Regions from separate parts of the Clostridium sp. JS66 genome, predicted to be linked through region 2. Evidence: riboswitches for the same ligand, from Rfam matches in the RefSeq annotation. Region 2 holds a riboswitch; each other region holds the start of a gene.
What was found. A riboswitch is a leader RNA that binds a small molecule or an ion and turns the genes downstream of it on or off. The one in region 2 is predicted to bind thiamine pyrophosphate.
Positions count from the first base shown of each region.

Region 1: another riboswitch for thiamine pyrophosphate. It lies ahead of Q6H37_RS22155 (thiamine phosphate synthase); the one in region 2 lies ahead of thiD (bifunctional hydroxymethylpyrimidine kinase/phosphomethylpyrimidine kinase).
Region 3: another riboswitch for thiamine pyrophosphate. It lies ahead of thiW (energy coupling factor transporter S component ThiW); the one in region 2 lies ahead of thiD (bifunctional hydroxymethylpyrimidine kinase/phosphomethylpyrimidine kinase).

Region 1 is NZ_CP131467.1:4,812,414-4,818,343, reverse strand. It holds gene Q6H37_RS22170 (efflux RND transporter periplasmic adaptor subunit) at 1-303, opposite strand, end outside; gene Q6H37_RS22165 (TetR/AcrR family transcriptional regulator) at 499-1,140, shown strand; gene Q6H37_RS22160 (asparaginase) at 1,356-2,360, shown strand; TPP riboswitch at 2,491-2,599, shown strand; gene Q6H37_RS22155 (thiamine phosphate synthase) at 2,672-3,259, shown strand; tRNA gene Q6H37_RS22150 (tRNA-Ser) at 3,323-3,413, shown strand; gene Q6H37_RS22145 (aminotransferase class IV) at 3,499-4,254, opposite strand; gene pabB (aminodeoxychorismate synthase component I) at 4,272-5,621, opposite strand; gene Q6H37_RS22135 (aminodeoxychorismate/anthranilate synthase component II) at 5,626-5,930, opposite strand, start outside.
Region 2 is NZ_CP131467.1:700,352-706,281, reverse strand. It holds gene Q6H37_RS03145 (glycosyltransferase) at 1-510, opposite strand, end outside; gene thiE (thiamine phosphate synthase) at 917-1,531, opposite strand; gene thiM (hydroxyethylthiazole kinase) at 1,522-2,334, opposite strand; gene thiD (bifunctional hydroxymethylpyrimidine kinase/phosphomethylpyrimidine kinase) at 2,465-3,268, opposite strand; TPP riboswitch at 3,375-3,476, opposite strand; gene rodA (rod shape-determining protein RodA) at 3,536-4,648, opposite strand; gene Q6H37_RS03120 (methyl-accepting chemotaxis protein) at 4,846-5,930, opposite strand, start outside.
Region 3 is NZ_CP131467.1:4,404,377-4,410,306, reverse strand. It holds gene Q6H37_RS20465 (glycosyl hydrolase family 18 protein) at 1-672, shown strand, start outside; gene Q6H37_RS20460 (pyridoxamine 5'-phosphate oxidase family protein) at 734-1,129, opposite strand; gene Q6H37_RS20455 (HAMP domain-containing methyl-accepting chemotaxis protein) at 1,287-3,026, opposite strand; TPP riboswitch at 3,260-3,366, shown strand; gene thiW (energy coupling factor transporter S component ThiW) at 3,781-4,350, shown strand; gene thiM (hydroxyethylthiazole kinase) at 4,328-5,125, shown strand; gene Q6H37_RS20440 (helix-turn-helix transcriptional regulator) at 5,208-5,741, opposite strand.

The DNA of each region.
Region 1 (5,930 bases), 2.2 Mb from region 2:
TACATATATTTTCATGATTTTGGCTGAGCTTTTAAAAGATAATTTTCTGACCTCGCTGCCTCCAGTTAATCCCTGATATTGAAGTGTCATAGGAAAACTTCCACTCTTAATTTCCATAGTTTTTACTGGATAACTTTTGGTAGTAGTTTCTTTTTCAGTATTCTTTGAAAAAACTGTAAAATACGCTGTTAATGCAACAATAGCTAAAATAGTTATAGTAGATAGAAATATAATAGATAAATTTTTTCTTGTTGCAGTATTAGATAATTTATTTTTTATAATGTTAAGAATTTTGTTTGACATAATACACCTCCTAATGCGAGAATGATAGGTCGCGACTGTATGGTCAACATAGAAAATTATATCATTATGTGCTTTTTGATGTCAATGCTAGAAAACTTTTTCACAAATGTTATAATTATTATTGATAAGATTATATAATTAGAAATTCATTACTTAAGTTATATTAATTATGAAACTACGAAATTAGGAGTGGTGATGTTGCCAAATAAGACTTTTTTTAATTTGCCCCAAGAAAGGCAAGAAGAAATTATACAAATATCTATTGGAGAATTTGCAAATCATGATTTTGATTCAGCTTCTTTAAATAGAATTATAAATAGTTTAAAAATTGCTAAAGGAAGTTTCTACAGGTACTTTAATAACAAAACAGATTTGTATATTTTTCTTATTGATTATACTATAAAGAAACAGTTGGATTATATAACTGATTTTGAAGCTGAGGAAGAGCATTTAGACACTATAGCTATAGCAAAAAAACTTGTACTACATGTGTTGCAATTTGATTTTATATATTACAATTATGCTAATTTTCTTTTTCATGCCTGCAAAAGTGAGCAATTTAAATCATATTTGCCAATGAGACGCAAAGAATTTATAGATATAGTAGATGTGTTTCAAAATAAAAAATTGATACGCAAGGATTTAGATAAAAGTATTATAATTTTTTATATATTTAGAAATATGATACTTTTAAGAGATTTTATTATGGAAAAATTAAATATACCAGAAACAGAATTTTCTAAAGGATATATTACATATAAAAAGCATGAAAAATCTATAAGTGAAATTACAGAAAAATATTGTGATTTATTATTGAATGGTATAAAACAGAAATGATTTAAGAATTCAAATACGAATTGATAAAATCAATATATATAGTAATTGGATAATTATTTTCATTACTATTTTAATATATAAAATGCCTATCCTTAAACATTATTAGAAGCATATAAGGAATATTATTGGTAATATGTGAAACATTCTGAAATTTAGAGGAATAAGCTATATTATGAAGAATGTTAAATAATCCAATAAAATTAGGGGGGATAGGTGTGTCTGAAATACTTGTGAATGTAAAAAGAGGATCTATAGTAGAAAGCTTGCATAGAGGTGATATAGCTGTAGTTAATAATGACGGAAAACTTTTATATTCTATTGGAGATCCATACAAGGTTACTTATATGAGGTCAGCAGCAAAACCAATTCAAACTTTAAATGTAATCCTAAGTGGTGCAGCAGATAAATTTAAGTTTACAGATGAGGAAATTTCTATAATGTGTGCTTCCCATTATGGTGAAGATTTTCATAGAAAAACAGTTGAAGGCATAATGAAAAAAATAGGATTGTCTGTAAATGATCTTTTATGTGGAACTACGTTATCTTTAAATGAAGAGTATAAGAATCAGCTTATATGGGATCACGTAAAACTAAATCCTACAAATACTGATTGTTCAGGAAAACATGCAGGTATGCTTGCTGCATGTATTTGCAAGGGTTATGATGTAAAGGATTATAATTTGGAACAACATGTTATACAAAAAGAAATAAAAAAAGTAGTAGCAGAAATGTGTGGTATAGATGAGAAAAAAATATTTATAGGAACAGATGGATGTACGGTTCCAGTATATGGTATTCCTCTATATAATATGGCATTTGGATTTGCAAAGCTGGCCAATCCAAATAATTTGTCTATAGAATATAGAAATGCTGCCAACAGAGTATTTAAGGCTATGAATAATGCACCTGAAATGATAGCAGGTACTAATGGATTCTGTACAGAACTTATAAAAAATACTCATGGTAAGCTAATAGGTAAATTTGGAGCAGAAGCAGTTTATTGTATTGGAATAAAAAATATGAACATTGGTATAGCAGTAAAAATAGAAGATGGAAATAGTAGTAGAGCATTATATCCAGTAGTTATTCAATGCCTTGAAGATTTAAATGTTTTAGATGAAGAAGAGAAAAAGGCTTTAAATAAGTTTAAAATAATGAAAAATTTAAATAATGTAGGAAAAAGTGTTGGAGAAATAAAGCCTGTTTTTAATTTAAAATAACAGTATATATAAAAATAATTTTAACATCACTGGAAAATTGATGATTAGCACATAATAAGGCTAGATTTAAATGAAATTGACTTTATTTTAAGCTTATGGTAAATTGATGCTAAAATGTGTTGACAAATTAATATAAGTTAAGGGGAGTTCATAATAGTGGACTGAGAGTGGAATGATATTCATTATCTTCATAACCTGATTTGGGTAATAACGACATAGGGAGAAGAATTATAGATTTTAAGCACAAATTCTCTATGAATTTGTGCTTTTTACGTTTTGATATGATTTTAATAAAAGGTGGTGGATAAGCTTTGTTTAATTTAAAGGAAAATAAAAAAATATATGTAGTTACAAATAGGCATTTAATAGAGCAGAGCAGCAATCTGTGTGAAGTAATAGAAAAATGTGCATTTAAGGGTGCAGATGGTGTTATATTAAGGGAAAAAGATTTAGAGTATGAAGCGTTAAAACATTTAGGTGAAAAAATTAAAACTATAACAGGTGAATATAATATTCCTTTAATTATTAATGGAAATATTAAAGCAGCTCTAGATATAAATGCTTATGGATTTCATACAAGCTTTGAAAACTTTAAAAATATGAAAAGCAATGAAAGTATTTGTAAAAAAATTGTTGTGGGGGTATCTGTTCATAAAGTAGAAGAAGCAGTGGAAGCAGAAAAGCTTGGTGCAAGTTATTTATTGGCAGGTCATATATTTGAAACAGACTGTAAGTTGGGGTTAAAAGGAAGAGGAATAGAGTTTTTAGAAAAAATATGTGAAAGTGTTACTATACCAGTTATAGCCATAGGAGGAATAAATGAAGATAACATAAAAAAAGTTTTAAGTACTAAAGCTTATGGAGTGGCTATTATGTCTTCGGCTATGAAAATAGGATAAAAATTAAATTTAAAAAAGTGTTGACATTTAATCATATGGTTGTTATAATTATAAATGTTCTTTGGAAAGATGGTCGAGTTGGTTTAAGGCACCGGTCTTGAAAACCGGCGTACGGGTGACCGTACCTAGGGTTCGAATCCCTATCTTTCCGCCATAGAAAACACCTAATTATATTTTAAATATAGTTAGGTGTTTTTATTTTAAATTACTTAATAAAATAAGTTATAGGCTGCCTTGCTTTAATATTTATTTAAATGTTCTTTATAAACTTTTCTTATTTCCTCAATAATACTATAGTCGTTAAAATTTCTATTGCAAATATTAGAAACCTTCATTATTCCCATAAGGCTATTAGTTAAAAAAACACTATCTGCGGACATTAAATCCTCCTTGTTGAATTTACCTTCAGTAACATCAAAGTTATTTATTATAAACTTTCTTACTGTACCTTCAAGTAATCCACATTTTTTATGTGGAGTATATATTTTTTTGTTCTTGATAAAAAATACATTAGAGATACTTCCTTCAGTTAGCTTATTGTTGGTGTTGAAAAATAATACTTCATTATATCCTTCATTAATACATTTTTCGTGCTCTAGTATATTTTCTAAATAATTTAAAGATTTTAGATATGTAAGCTTAGAAAATTCATTTTTTTTAACAGAACTTATTTTAGCTTTAAATCCTTTATTATATTGTTCAACAGTATAATTATTTTTTTTAGTAGTAAATAATACATTTTTTTCTGTAACTACTAGCTTTAACACACAATTGCTGCAGTGAAGTTTTTTTACAGCATCTATAACTTCAGCTTCAGTAATTTTTTTATCTATTCCTATAATGGAAAGCCCATTATTTATCCTAAATAAATGATCCTCAAGAAAAATTGGTATATTATTTACAAGCATTGTTTCAAAAAGTCCTCTTCCAAAATAAAAACCACTATCTAAAAGTAAATTCTGATTTTTTGATATTTTGCCATTTAAAAGTATCATGAACTCAAATCTCCTTTTCATAGTACATTCATCAAAGCCTTAGCTTTATCCAATGTTTCATTATATTCAGACTCATTTTCGGATTCCCAGGTAATTCCTCCACCAACACCTAAATAAGCCTTTTCATCTTTTATAAGTATAGTTCTGATAACTATATTTAAGTCTGCATTACCATCAAAACCTAAATATCCTATAGAACCTGTATAAATATTTCTTCTAGTATTTTCTAATTCCTCAATTATTTCCATAGATCTTACTTTAGGGGCCCCTGTTATAGAACCACCAGGAAAACATGCCTTTATACAATCAACTGCTGTGTATTCTGTTTTTAATTCTCCAGTAATAGTTGATACTAAATGAAATACCGTACTGTATTCTTCTAATTTAAAGAGTTCTGTTACTTTTACAGAATAAGGCTTACAAACCTTACTCAAATCATTTCTCTCCAAATCTACAATCATTAATAATTCAGACTTATCTTTTTCACTATTTATAAGTTCTTGCCTATTTTTTAAATCTTCTTCTTTATTTTTTCCTCTAGGTCTTGTACCTTTAATAGGTCTTGTTTCAACAACGGTATTCCTTATTTTTAAAAACCTTTCTGGAGAAGAAGATACTAAACTAAAATCTTCAACATTCATCAATGCAGCAAATGGAGCTGGATTTATATGTCTTAAATTTTTATATATTTCATAAGGTTCTTTTTTTGTTTTGCAACAAAATCTTTGAGTTAGATTAGTAATATAAATATCTCCATTTCGTATGAACTGTCTAACCTTTTCTACTGTTTCAATGTATTTACTCTTACTAAAGTTTGATGTGAATTTGGTATCACTTTTGTAAATTTCTCTATATATGATCTTGCTTCCTGATATTATTTTATGTTTTATTTTATATATGCTTTCTTCTTTGGAATTTAATATACCAAGGGAAGTGATATAAGTTTTCTTTTTTAAGTTATCTACTATAACTGCATTGTCATAGAAGTAAAAATAGCAATCTGGTATTTTTACTTCTTGCTTAGCTGTTATAGGGAGATCTTCTATAACTCTTCCTAGATCATAGGAAAAGTAACCCATGGCTCCTGCAACATATGGGAGTTCTGTGTTATTTTCAATTTTACATCCATTGATAAGTTTATTAAGCTCTTGAAATGGATCAGCATTAAATTCCTTTCCATTTATAGTGCAAATATGATTTTCATACTTAAAAGTAGTAAATGGTTTTAGTCCTATAAATGAGTATCTACCCAAATTTTCTGTGCTCATACAACTATCCAAAATAGTAACTGTTTTATCATCCTTAAATAACGAGTAAATATCGAAAGCATCTAAATTTGTATTTATTTCTTCAATCAAGAAATCCATATCATTACCTCCTGTTAAATATTTTTGATTCTTCTATAAAATTTTTTAGCATTTTATGTCCACATTCTGTTAGCTCTGCTTCAGGGTGAAATTGTACTCCTTCAACAAGATATCTTTTATGTCTGATTCCCATTATAATTCCATCAGTGGTTTCACAGGTTATATTAAGGCATTCAGGAAGTGTATTCCTATCTATTATTAATGAATGGTATCTTGTAACGTTTACTGGATTTTTAAGTCCTTTAAATACTCCTATATTTTTATGATGCACTTTGCATACTTTACCGTGTATTGGTTCTTTGCCCTTTA
Region 2 (5,930 bases):
TCCATAATGATATATTTTTATGGACTCCTCTTTTCGTTTAATAGAATGATCCTTATTTATTAATTGATTGTGTATAACCCCTTCATAACAATATCCATAATTGTTTTTAAAAAGTCTTGGATTTAAATTTACAGTTAAATTGTTAATTGATTGAATCCCCAAATAGCACATTATCTCAAACAAATAAACTGTAGTCTCATCAAGATTTGTAATTAGCCTTTTAAATTTTTCTTTATCTTCTTTACAAAATTCATCATCTACATCCATAATGAGAATCCAATCTTTTGTTGCATATTTAAGTGACTCATTCCTTGCAGCACTAAAATCATTGCTCCACTGAAAATAATAAGTCTTTGCTCCATAACTTTTTGCTATTTCTACTGTATTATGAATATAACCTATATAAACTATTATCATTTCATCTACTATATCTTTAACACTTTCAAGACACCTCAGAAGATTTTCATTTTCATCTTTTATAATCATGCATAAACTAATTTCGTATGCCATTTTATTCATCACCTCATTATGTTTCTCACTTAGTATTAATGATTTGATTTAGTTGCAATACATTATTCAGCATTGTTAATTTAATGTATATTATGAATTAGAATTAAAAATTGTGTACTCCAAAATGTCACTCCTTCTTTATCAATTATCTGTATACTTGAAATGTTTTTTTATTACCATCAGACAAATTATTTTCATCAACATTATTAACAATCTTGAAATTTAATAATTCATTATGAACTGCTCTACTATAATATCCAAAGTTATTTTTAAAAAGACATGATTTAAATTTAAAATTTTTTCATATATATAAGTAGATATATATTTTATTTATTTTTTATATTAACTAATATATAAAAATAACGCAGTAAAAAATATTTTTTTAACTGCGCTATTTATTCCATATTTATTTAATATTTAAATTTTTAGACGCTTGTCTGATATCATCTTTTCCAAGTATAGCTGATATTACAGAAATTCCATTAACTCCTGTGGATAAAACTTCTTTAAAATTCGTTTCATTTACCCCACCAATAGCTACTGAAGGTATTTTTACACTATTACATACTTCTTTAAGCCCTTCAATACCAATAGGAGTTTTTATATCTTTTTTAGTACCAGTATAAAATACAGTTCCTATGCCTAAATAATCTGCTCCATCTCTTTCAGCCTCTACAGCTTCTTTTACATTTCCTGCTGAAATACCTATAATTTTTTCTTCACCTAATATTTTTCTTGCAATTTTTATATGCATATCACTTTGTCCTAAATGTACTCCTTCTGCATCTATAGCTTGGGCTATATCTAGCCTATCATTTATTATTATAGGAACTTTATAGTGCTTTGTAACTTCTTTTACTTCTAAAGCTACATTATAAAATTCTCTAGTTGAAATATTTTTTTCTCTCACTTGAACTAAAGTAACTCCTCCTAAAATTGCTTCTTCAACAACTTTTTTTAAATCTCTACCTTTTAAAAAACTTCTGTCTGTTATAAGATATAAACCATAATCTATTTCCATATAATTTTTCCTTCTTCCTTCAATTTTTCTTCTGATAAGCAATAAATGTGATCCATAAGTTTAACTTTAAAAGATCCTGGGAATTTAGCTTCTTCATAAGCTCCTTCTCCTGCTATATTCATTGAAAGTACAGCCGTTACAGCAGCTATAAATTTATCTTCATAGATTCCAGCAGTGCCACCACAAAGCGCTCCCAGCATACATCCTGATCCAGTCACTTTCGTAAACATCTCTGTACCATTTTGAATAATTGCACTTCTTTTTCCATCTGTAATAAAATCTTCTTTTCCTGTAGCTGCAATTACACAATTATATTTATTTGCAAGACTAATACATGCTTCTAATGCTCCTTCAGAGCCTTCAAGAGAATCTACTCCCCTTACCTTTGATGCCTCACCAGCTAAGAACTTTATTTCTCCAATATTGCCTTTTATAATATCCACACGTCCTACTTCAAATATTCTATTTATTACAGAAAGTTTTCTTGGTATAGCTCCACAAGCCACAGGATCTAGTACTACAGGTATATTATTTTGTTTTGCAGATATACTTGCAAGTACTGCTGCTGCTTCTTGTTCTTTTGTTAAAGTTCCAACATTTATATATAGTGCTGAGGATAACTTTACAAAATCAAAAACTTCATCATAAGCTTCACACATAGCTGGGGAAGCACCAAAAGATAAAAGTATATTTGCACAATCATTTATTGTTACATAATTTGTTATACAGTGCACCAATGGAACCTTTTTTCTAAGCTTTGCTAAACTTTCAGCCACTTTATCCATCATGTTTAAATCATTCATTTTTAATTCCCCCACATTTTTAATATTTTTAATAACTCAATTGTCCTCTGAAAAAAAGTTGTGTCGCAATATTTTTAAACTGCGAAAATTAAGTTGTTTATAATTATCATAGTTAAAATCACTTATTCTTTTATTCAAAATCTACATCTGCCTTTTTATAAAGTTCAATAAAATGTCCTACTGGTCCTACTCCATGTCCTATAGAAAAAGAGTTTTCTATAGCCTTGGTTATATATTCTTTAGAAAGTGTCACTGATTGTTTTACACTATATCCCTTAGCTAAATAAGAAGCTATTGCTGAGGATAATGTACATCCTGTTCCATGTGTATTTTTAGTGTTGATTCTATGCCCTGCTAAATTTATAAATCCATCATCACATAGCAGTATATCATTGGCATCATTACATCTGTGACCACCTTTTATCAAAACATTTTTAACACCAAATTCTTTTATTTTCGCTGCTGCATTTTTCATATCATCTGCATTTTCTATTTTCATATTTGTTAATACTTCTGCTTCTGGAATATTAGGAGTTACTAAATCTGATATTGATACAAGTTCCTTTATAGCTTCTTGTGCTTCAGGCTTTAAAAGAAAATATCCACTTTTAGAAACCATAACTGGATCTAATACTATATTTTTTGCTTTAAATTTCAACAGTAATTTTTTTATCACTCCTATGGTTTTACTATTAGAAACCATTCCAATCTTTACACTATCTACATCTATGTCAGTAAATATAGATGTTATTTGTGCCGCTATCATTTCATCCGTAACATCCATTACATCTTGTACCCCTACAGTATTTTGTGCTGTTATAGCTGCGATAACACTCATACCATAAACACCTAATGCACTCATAGTCTTTAAATCTGCTTGAATTCCTGCCCCTCCACAGCTATCTGATCCTGCAATAGTTAGGACTTTTTTCACTTTAATCACTCCTTATATGGCTGTGTGGATGATAAACATACTCTAATTTAAGTAAAACAAAAAGTGTATCGCAGAAAAGCAATACACTTGAAAATATATTATTTTATATCATAAAATATCTGCTTCCCTACGCCAGTTTTACCTAGATCAGGTTCAAAGGGTTAGAGAAAACTCTCTTCTCAGCCTTACAGCACCCCCACAACGAATTTATTAAATTTTTACTTAATTACAATTATATTGTACATATATTTATAAATATTTGCAACCTTAAAAATTAATTTTTCTTCTTCTCATATACACATTTAAAACTAATCCTAATGATATAAAATTAGTTAAAATAGAACTTCCTCCATAACTCATAAAAGGTAGAGTAATTCCTGCTATTGGCATAATACCTATTGTCATACCTATATTTTGAAATATAGAAAATATAAAGGATGCTGCTGTTCCCACACATATAAGTCTTCCAAAAATATCTTTAGATTCCTTAGCTGCATTAATCATTCTATACAACAATATACCAAAAAAAATCAGCAGAATAACAGCTCCAATCAATCCCCATTCTTCTCCTACCACCGCAAATATAAAATCAGTATGAACCTCAGGTATATAACCTCCTGACACTTGTACACCTTTTAAATATCCACTGCCAAACAACCTTCCAGATCCTATACCTATAATTGATTGCATTAATTGAAATGCTGTATCCTGTTGATACAATTCTGGATTTAAAAATGAAATTATTCTGTCTTTCTGATAACTTTTCATTAAACCACTAAACCATATAAATACACTTATTGGAATCATGGACAAAAATCCATATATTATAACTTTTAAATTTAAGTTACTTATAAAAAATATAGCTAATGTTATAAAAAAACATATTAAAGCCATACCTAAATTAGGTTGTACTATAATTAAAATCATTGGTATAGCAGCATATGCACAAAGGGTTAAAAAGTTTTTTATATTATTAATGTTACCTTCCATATCATCTAATTTTTTAGCAAGCATTAATATTAGACCTATTTTTACAAATTCACCAGGTTCTATGGCTCTATTTCCTATTCTTATCCAAGAAGCAGCACCTTTAACAGCTCTACTTGTTATATCATTAAATAACAATAGCGCTACTCCACTCCAGTATATAAATCCGCAATATGAACCTATTGTTTTATAATCAAAATTTAGCAGTATATATACAACTATAACTCCAACAATTAACCAAATAGATTGCAATTCAAAATAGCTGAATCCACACTTATTGTGTGTTGCACTAAAAATATTAGCTATACCAAAACATACAATAAGTATAGCTGCGAATAACATTATATAATCCAAATCCTTTAAAAACTTTCTGCTTAATAAAATCTTTCTCATTCTTTACTTTCCTCCACAACAAATCCAAAAACTAATTGACACATCTACTCATCATTATGTAATAATTACATCCTTACATCAATGAATAATTTTCAATAAATTACATATATTGTGGTAAAAAATAAGAATATATTGAAAATAAAGGATTAACTTTTTCTGAACAATTAATTAATAAAAATGACACATATGGTATAATCCTATTTTTCTATAATCAAATCTGCCATAATAACTCCATCAATTTCTCCAAACTTATTTTTAAATGGTACTGCTATGGCAATGCAATAATTAAAGGATACATTAGATATATATGGTTCAGTATAATATTCATTCCCTTTCATTGCCTCTTTAAAATAAGGCCTAAATGAATAGTTATTATTTTCATATGATATAGGCTTACTAGCAGATTTCATAATACCTTTCTCATCCATCACACCTATATATTCAAATTCTTTATATAAATTTTCTTTTTCCTTTAATAACTGTGAAGCCCCATCTATTGGCAAAGATTTAGAATTTATTTCTTCAGTTATACTTTTCAGTTTTAAGAATCCAGACTTAATAGATTTTTTTTCATTTTCTCCTATTTCTATGTTATTTATAAAATCTTTAAGCCTTAAATCTACACTATCTGCTGCATCATTCATATTTCTTATTAACTCAGAAAGGCTCTCCATTGATGCTGATTGTTCCTGTGCTGACGCAGAAACTTCCTGTGTAAATGCTACTGATTCTTCGTTAGCTGAAATGATATCATTTATTAGTTCATTAACCTTATCGGACATTAATGATGTTTGGCTAGCTAACTTATGTATTTCATTAATAGCATCATAAGTTGAACTAGTTGACCCTTTGATTTTTGAAAATGAATTCTTAGATTCATCTGCAAATCTTATATCCTTCTTTGTACTTTCTGCTTGCTCATTAGCTTCTTTAGTTATTTGAGCTATTTTTAAAGTTATGTTATCAATAATTTTTGTTATTTCCTCTGCAGAGCTTGAGGATTGTTCTGCTAATTCTTTAACTTCATCTGCTACTACAGCAAATCCTTTTCCATGCTCACCTGCTCTTGCTGCTTCAATAGATGCATTTAGAGCCAAAAGATTTGTTTGTTCACTTATTTCAGTTACCACTGTAGCAATATTTTTTATTGCATCAGCCTCACTTTGAAGTGTCTCAACATTGTTAGCAAGCTTTACACTCACATCCCCAGTCCCCTTAATTTTCACAATTATTTCATCAAAAACTTTAACACTTTCATTAATTACATTAATCATTTCCTTTG
Region 3 (5,930 bases), 2.6 Mb from region 2:
AGCTATTCATTAAAGGATACAAGCTTGTTAAAAAATTTGTTAGGTAATGAAGCTTCAAGAAGCAGTCATATTGAAGACATTGTGAACCTGGCAACTAAGTATGGTTTTAATGGTATAGAAATTGATTATGAACAAATAAAAAATGATATGGAGCTTTGGAATAACTATATATTATTTGTAAATGAGCTATACCAAAAGGCTGAAAGCAAAGGTTTAAAACTGAGAGTTGTACTGGAAACTAATACACCTTTTGATAAATTGAATTTTGCTCAAGGTCCAACTTATGTACTTATGTGCTATAATTTGCATGGCAGCTTCAGTAAACCAGGTGGAAAAGCAGATGACAAGTTTATTAGAAGTTCAATAGAAAAAATGAGCAAAGTTTCAGGAAAGAAGGATTTTGCCATTGCTACAGGAGGGTTTAACTGGTCATCTAATGGAAAAACTACTTCTGTTACAGAAGAGGAAGCTAACGGTATATTAAAGAAGTACAAGGCTAAGATACAACGTGATGATGACAGCAGGTGTTTATATTTTAGCTATAAGGATGAGAATAATTTGAAACATGAGATATGGTATGCAGATAAAATTACCTTGAATTTATGGATGAAGGTTATAAGTGAAAAAGGTTATGACATTAGCATTTGGAGATTAGGTGGAAACTTATTTTAATAGATAATGAAAAAGACAAGATGTGTTTTAAAATACACCTTGTCTTTTTTGAAATTTAATTTTAAAATTTAACCTTTTTAGAAACAGTCATCATATCGTAAAAAGTTGCTTCAGCTTCATCTATGTAGAATATTTCGAAAATTCCATCGCCTACTTTATATATTTTTTTAAGCATAGGCATAATATTCAAAGCAGCTTCTTGTGATTCTTTTGTTGTATTAAAAACTACCTTTCCATTTAATCTAAGCCATTTTCCTTCTGGAGAAGTTGCACTGATTTGGCATTTTGGATTAGCCTTTAGTTGTTTGTATACATCCTTTGTATTGCCAGTACAAAAACATAGCTTATTATCGTATTTCATTACAAATCCAAAAGGACGTAATGCTGGATTATCTCCATTTACAGTAGCAAGATAAAAAACTTTGTTGTCAGTTAAAAACTTTAAAACTTCATCCATAATTATTATCTCCTTTATCCATAAAACATTTTGTTAAGTTAAATTTGTCCAAAGAATAACTTTTAATACTCTAAATTAAAAAATAGAGTGTTAAATATGTTAGTCATCGGACAAATGTAACTAATTACATTTTAGCACAAAAATCACAATAAACAAATTATATAGTAAATTTTTCTATTGATTGTTGAAGTTTACTTGAAAGCTGTGAAATTTCACTTATGGATGACGATATTTCATGTATATGTGATGTTTGCTCTTCTGTAGAAGCAGAAACTTCTTCTGTTTGCAAAGCATTATCTTTTAATATATTTACAATACTATTTATAGATTCTTCCACTGACTTTGCACTATTATTAATAGCAATTGCTTCTTTAGTAACTTCGTTAACTTTTGTTGTTACTTCTAATACAGCATCCTTTACATTTTTGAACTTATTTTCTGTAGATGTTAATGAAGATACTTGTTCATTTATAGAAGATTCGGCTGTATTCATTTTAGCTACAGTAGTTTCTATATTAGTTTGAACTTCTTTTATTAAATTACTTATTTCCTTAGCAGATTCAGTGGACATTTCAGCTAGTTTTCTTACTTCTTCTGCCACAACTGCAAAGCCTTTTCCTGCTTCTCCTGCTCTTGAAGCTTCAATGGAAGCATTTAAAGCAAGTAAATTTGTCTGCTCTGATATACCATTAATAACATCAATAACTTGGCTAATCATTTTTGATTTTTCAGATAGAGTTAAAATAGTATTGCTAACATCCTTAGATGCATTTTTAGTATCTATCATGGTATCGCTTTGATGTTTAATACTTGATACACTATCATCTACAGTTTTCATTGCTTTAACAGCAAGTTCTTCAATGGTAATGTTATTTTTGGTTATACTTGATATTCCTTGAACTACATTAGTTACCATGACATTACCTTGTTCTGCCAACGCTGATTGTTCAGTACTAGCTTTTGATAAATTATTCATAGCTTCAGCAATTTGCTCAGAAGCTCTGTTAACTTCTTCAGAGGAGTTTGTCATTTCTCCAGAAGATGAGTATACATTTTTACTAAGTTCTTTAGTATGTGAAATTAATATTCTAATTTTTTCTATAAATCCATTGAATTTTTCAGTGACTCTACCTAATTCATCTTTTTTAAGTATTTCTCCCTTAACGGTAAAGTCTCCATTTTCTGCACGTTCCATTAATAATTGGAGTTGGTCTATAAAATTTATAATTCTCTTGTAAGTTAGGAAAATTAGTGCTGCAAAAAATATACTTATACAAATACTAATTAATATAATAGCAATTAAAGATTTTTGAAATTTGCTATTATCTTCTTTCAATTGATTTATGCTGTTTGCAACTTCTGAGTTTTCTTTTTGTTGTATTTGTTTTACTAATAAATCCATATTGTCAGTAGATTCTCTGTCAACACCTTTTACTAATGCATCAACAATTTTAAAACTTTGAAGGTTATTTTTATCATAACTTTGTATAGCTTGAGTGTATTTATTATGAAGTTCTTTATGGGAATTTGCTAGTTTGTCTACTAAAGCAGTATCCATGTTTTGTTTGGACATAGATTCTTTTAGTTTACTTAATCCTGTTTGGACAGTTTCGTCTTGTTTTAAAAATTCGCTATATGACTTATCAAAGGATTCTGGATCATTGCCTCTTAATAATGTATCCTTCCAATATTGAACTTGCTTTTTAAAGTCAACTTGTACAACTCTTGCATTATCAGTTAATGCAACATAATTGTTAATAGAATACATCTTATTATTGACCTTATCATTTTCATTTTTGAAGGAAATCCATGAAAAAGTTCCAATTCCAATTGTAAAAATAATTACGAAACATACTAGTAAAAATAGGGTTCTTCCAATATTTTGATTGTTTTTCATATGCTTTGTCTCCTTTAATTTTGTTTGATTATAATATATTTAAGTACATCCTTTGTTTTCCACATAAATGAATAACTTAAAGTTTTAGCACACCTGTTTATTATAGATTATCCTTATGGATTTTCCAAGTAATAAATAGTTATTTCATTTAAGAAATTATATAAGAAAGTAAACCTTTACTACGAATTACTTTTAATGGGTGTGTTGAAATTAGAAATGATATATGGTATAATTTCCTTAAAAAGGGGAGCTTGTTTAAGCAGGCTGAGAGGAAGTGTATGCTTCGACCCATAACTTGATTCGGATAATACCGACGTAAGGAAATATTTGATTTATGCTTTTATTATTTTGCAAGTGTAAATGGAATGTGCCTTATAGGTATATTCCATTTTTTATTTTTTTTAGGAGCAGAGGGGGAGCGCCCTAAGCTTTATATCAAAGGACAACTAAATAGCGAGGGAACTTGTGTTTCAAGGTGAGAGGAAGCTTTTGAGCTTCGACCGATCAATATCATGATTTCTAGTGACTAACAGCTCTAATACTCGCACTTTTCAAAGTGATAGTAAAGAGTGGGTTATGTCCTTGGATAAAGATTTTCAAGCATCAGATTGAATCTAACGCTTCATGTGATGTTAAGAAATCTATTTAAATCATATAGGGAATTGCTATTTAGTTACAATAAAATTATGCCTAAATGATGGTGTTTATTTCCTATATGGTTAGAAAATAAATATTATTATGGAGGTATTTTATTATGGAAAGAAACTCAAAACTATTAAAAAAACTTATGCTGGCAATGCTTATAGCAATGGGGGTTGTAATATCACCAATTCTTCGTATAGAAGGAATGTGCCCTATGTCTTCAGTTATAAATATTACATGTGCAGTTGTACTCGGACCTTGGTATGCACTACTTTGTGCTGTCTGCATTGGAATTATTAGAATGTTCCTTATGGGAATTCCACCTCTAGCTTTAACTGGTGCTGTTTTTGGTGCATTTTTGTCAGGACTTTTATACAGAGCATCTAAGAATACTTTGATTTTTGGAGTTTTAGGCGAAGTTATAGGAACTGGTATTATAGGAGCCATTGTTTCAGCACCTATTATGACATATTTTTGGGGTAAAAAAGGACTTTCATTAATGTTTTATGTTCCTTTATTCTTTACTGCTACAATTATAGGAGGAGCAATTGCTTTTATCTTCTTGGGAGCATTAAGTAAGAATGGGATGCTTATAAAGATTCAAAAGAGCTTGGGGGTAAAAGTTTATGACAAATCAACAGAGGTTAATAGAGAGATTATTGCAAATAAAACACAGTGTTAAAATCAATAAACCTCTTATTCATTGTATTACAAATCCAATTTCAATAAATGATTGTGCAAATGTAGTACTTGCTGTAGGTGCAAAACCTATTATGGCTGAACATCCTTTAGAGGTTTCAGAAATTACTTCTGTTTCTAAAGCATTGGGAGTTAATCTTGGAAATATAACAGATGCTCGAATGGAATCCATGATGATTTCAGGTAAAATAGCTTTTGAAAAGAAAATTCCTGAAATAATTGATCTTGTAGGTGTTGGCTGTAGTAATTTAAGATTAAACTACGCAAAAAAATTTATTTCAAAGTGTCGTCCAAGTGTTATTAAGGGCAATATGTCTGAAATAAAAGCAATTTGTGGTATAAAAAGTAATGCAAAGGGAATAGATGTAGGTGAAGGTGATGAAATAACATCTAAAAGCTTTGATGAAAATATAAAAATAATTAAGGAATTATCACTTAAAACTGGTGCTGTTATTGCAGCTACAGGGGTAGTAGATATAGTAGTAAATGGAGATGATGCTTATTTAATAAAAAATGGCTGCGAAATGCTTTCAATGGTAACGGGTACAGGATGTATGGTTACTGCACTTATAGCAAGTTATATTTCCTCATTAGATATATTAGGTGGTACTATTTTAGCAGTAGCACTTATGGGAATATGCGGGGAACTGTCACAGCATGTAAGTGGTATAGGAAGCTTTAGAACTGAACTTATAAATAATATATTTACAATTTCTGATGATACTATTGTAGAAAAAATAAAATGTAATTTCAAATAATATAAGGATCATAAAAAATTTCATATAAATATATTAATCATGAAAAATAAGACAGGGCTTAAATATCCTCCTGTCTTATTTTTTAAATTATTCCACTTAATCGTGCCATTTTTATTGCTGAAATCTTTCCACTAGCACCTAGTTTTTGGTATATATTTCGAAGATGTGTCCTTACAGTTTCCTGTGACATTCTAAGGTGTGATGCAACATCTTCTCTTTTTAAACCTTCAGCTATCAGTGAAAGCACTTCTATTTCTCTTGGAGATAGGCTGATTTTATCAAGCTTGTTTTTATTTAAACTTTCATTATACTGCTTTCCATAGTGTATTATTTTTTTCACATAGTCATTATTTGAATCATTATTTTCTATTATGTAGAGCATGTCCATAATATATGAGGCATTTTCAACAAAAGGCATTATAATATTATCTGCTTGTGCACTTAAAATTACTTTTTCAAGTGCAGATACACCTTTTTCTATACCATATAGATGATACAGAGCTACAGCTTTAAAAATACCATTGTGTATAAAACCCAATTGATTGCTGAAGATGGAAAAGTGTTCAACAAAACTTTCTGAAAGCATTTCTAAATTTATATAATTGCCAGACAACATGACAGCTTTACCATATAGTACTATCTGTTGTTTTAATATATTTATTTAAGGAATTTAAGTTTTATATTCCTTTTATAGGAGAGAAGGAGACTAAAGAAAGAAACAGCTATTATATTTTAAAGTTTAATACAATCTGGTTACTGTTCACCTTCCCTTTTGGATATGTCTACACAGTTCTAACAAATAGCC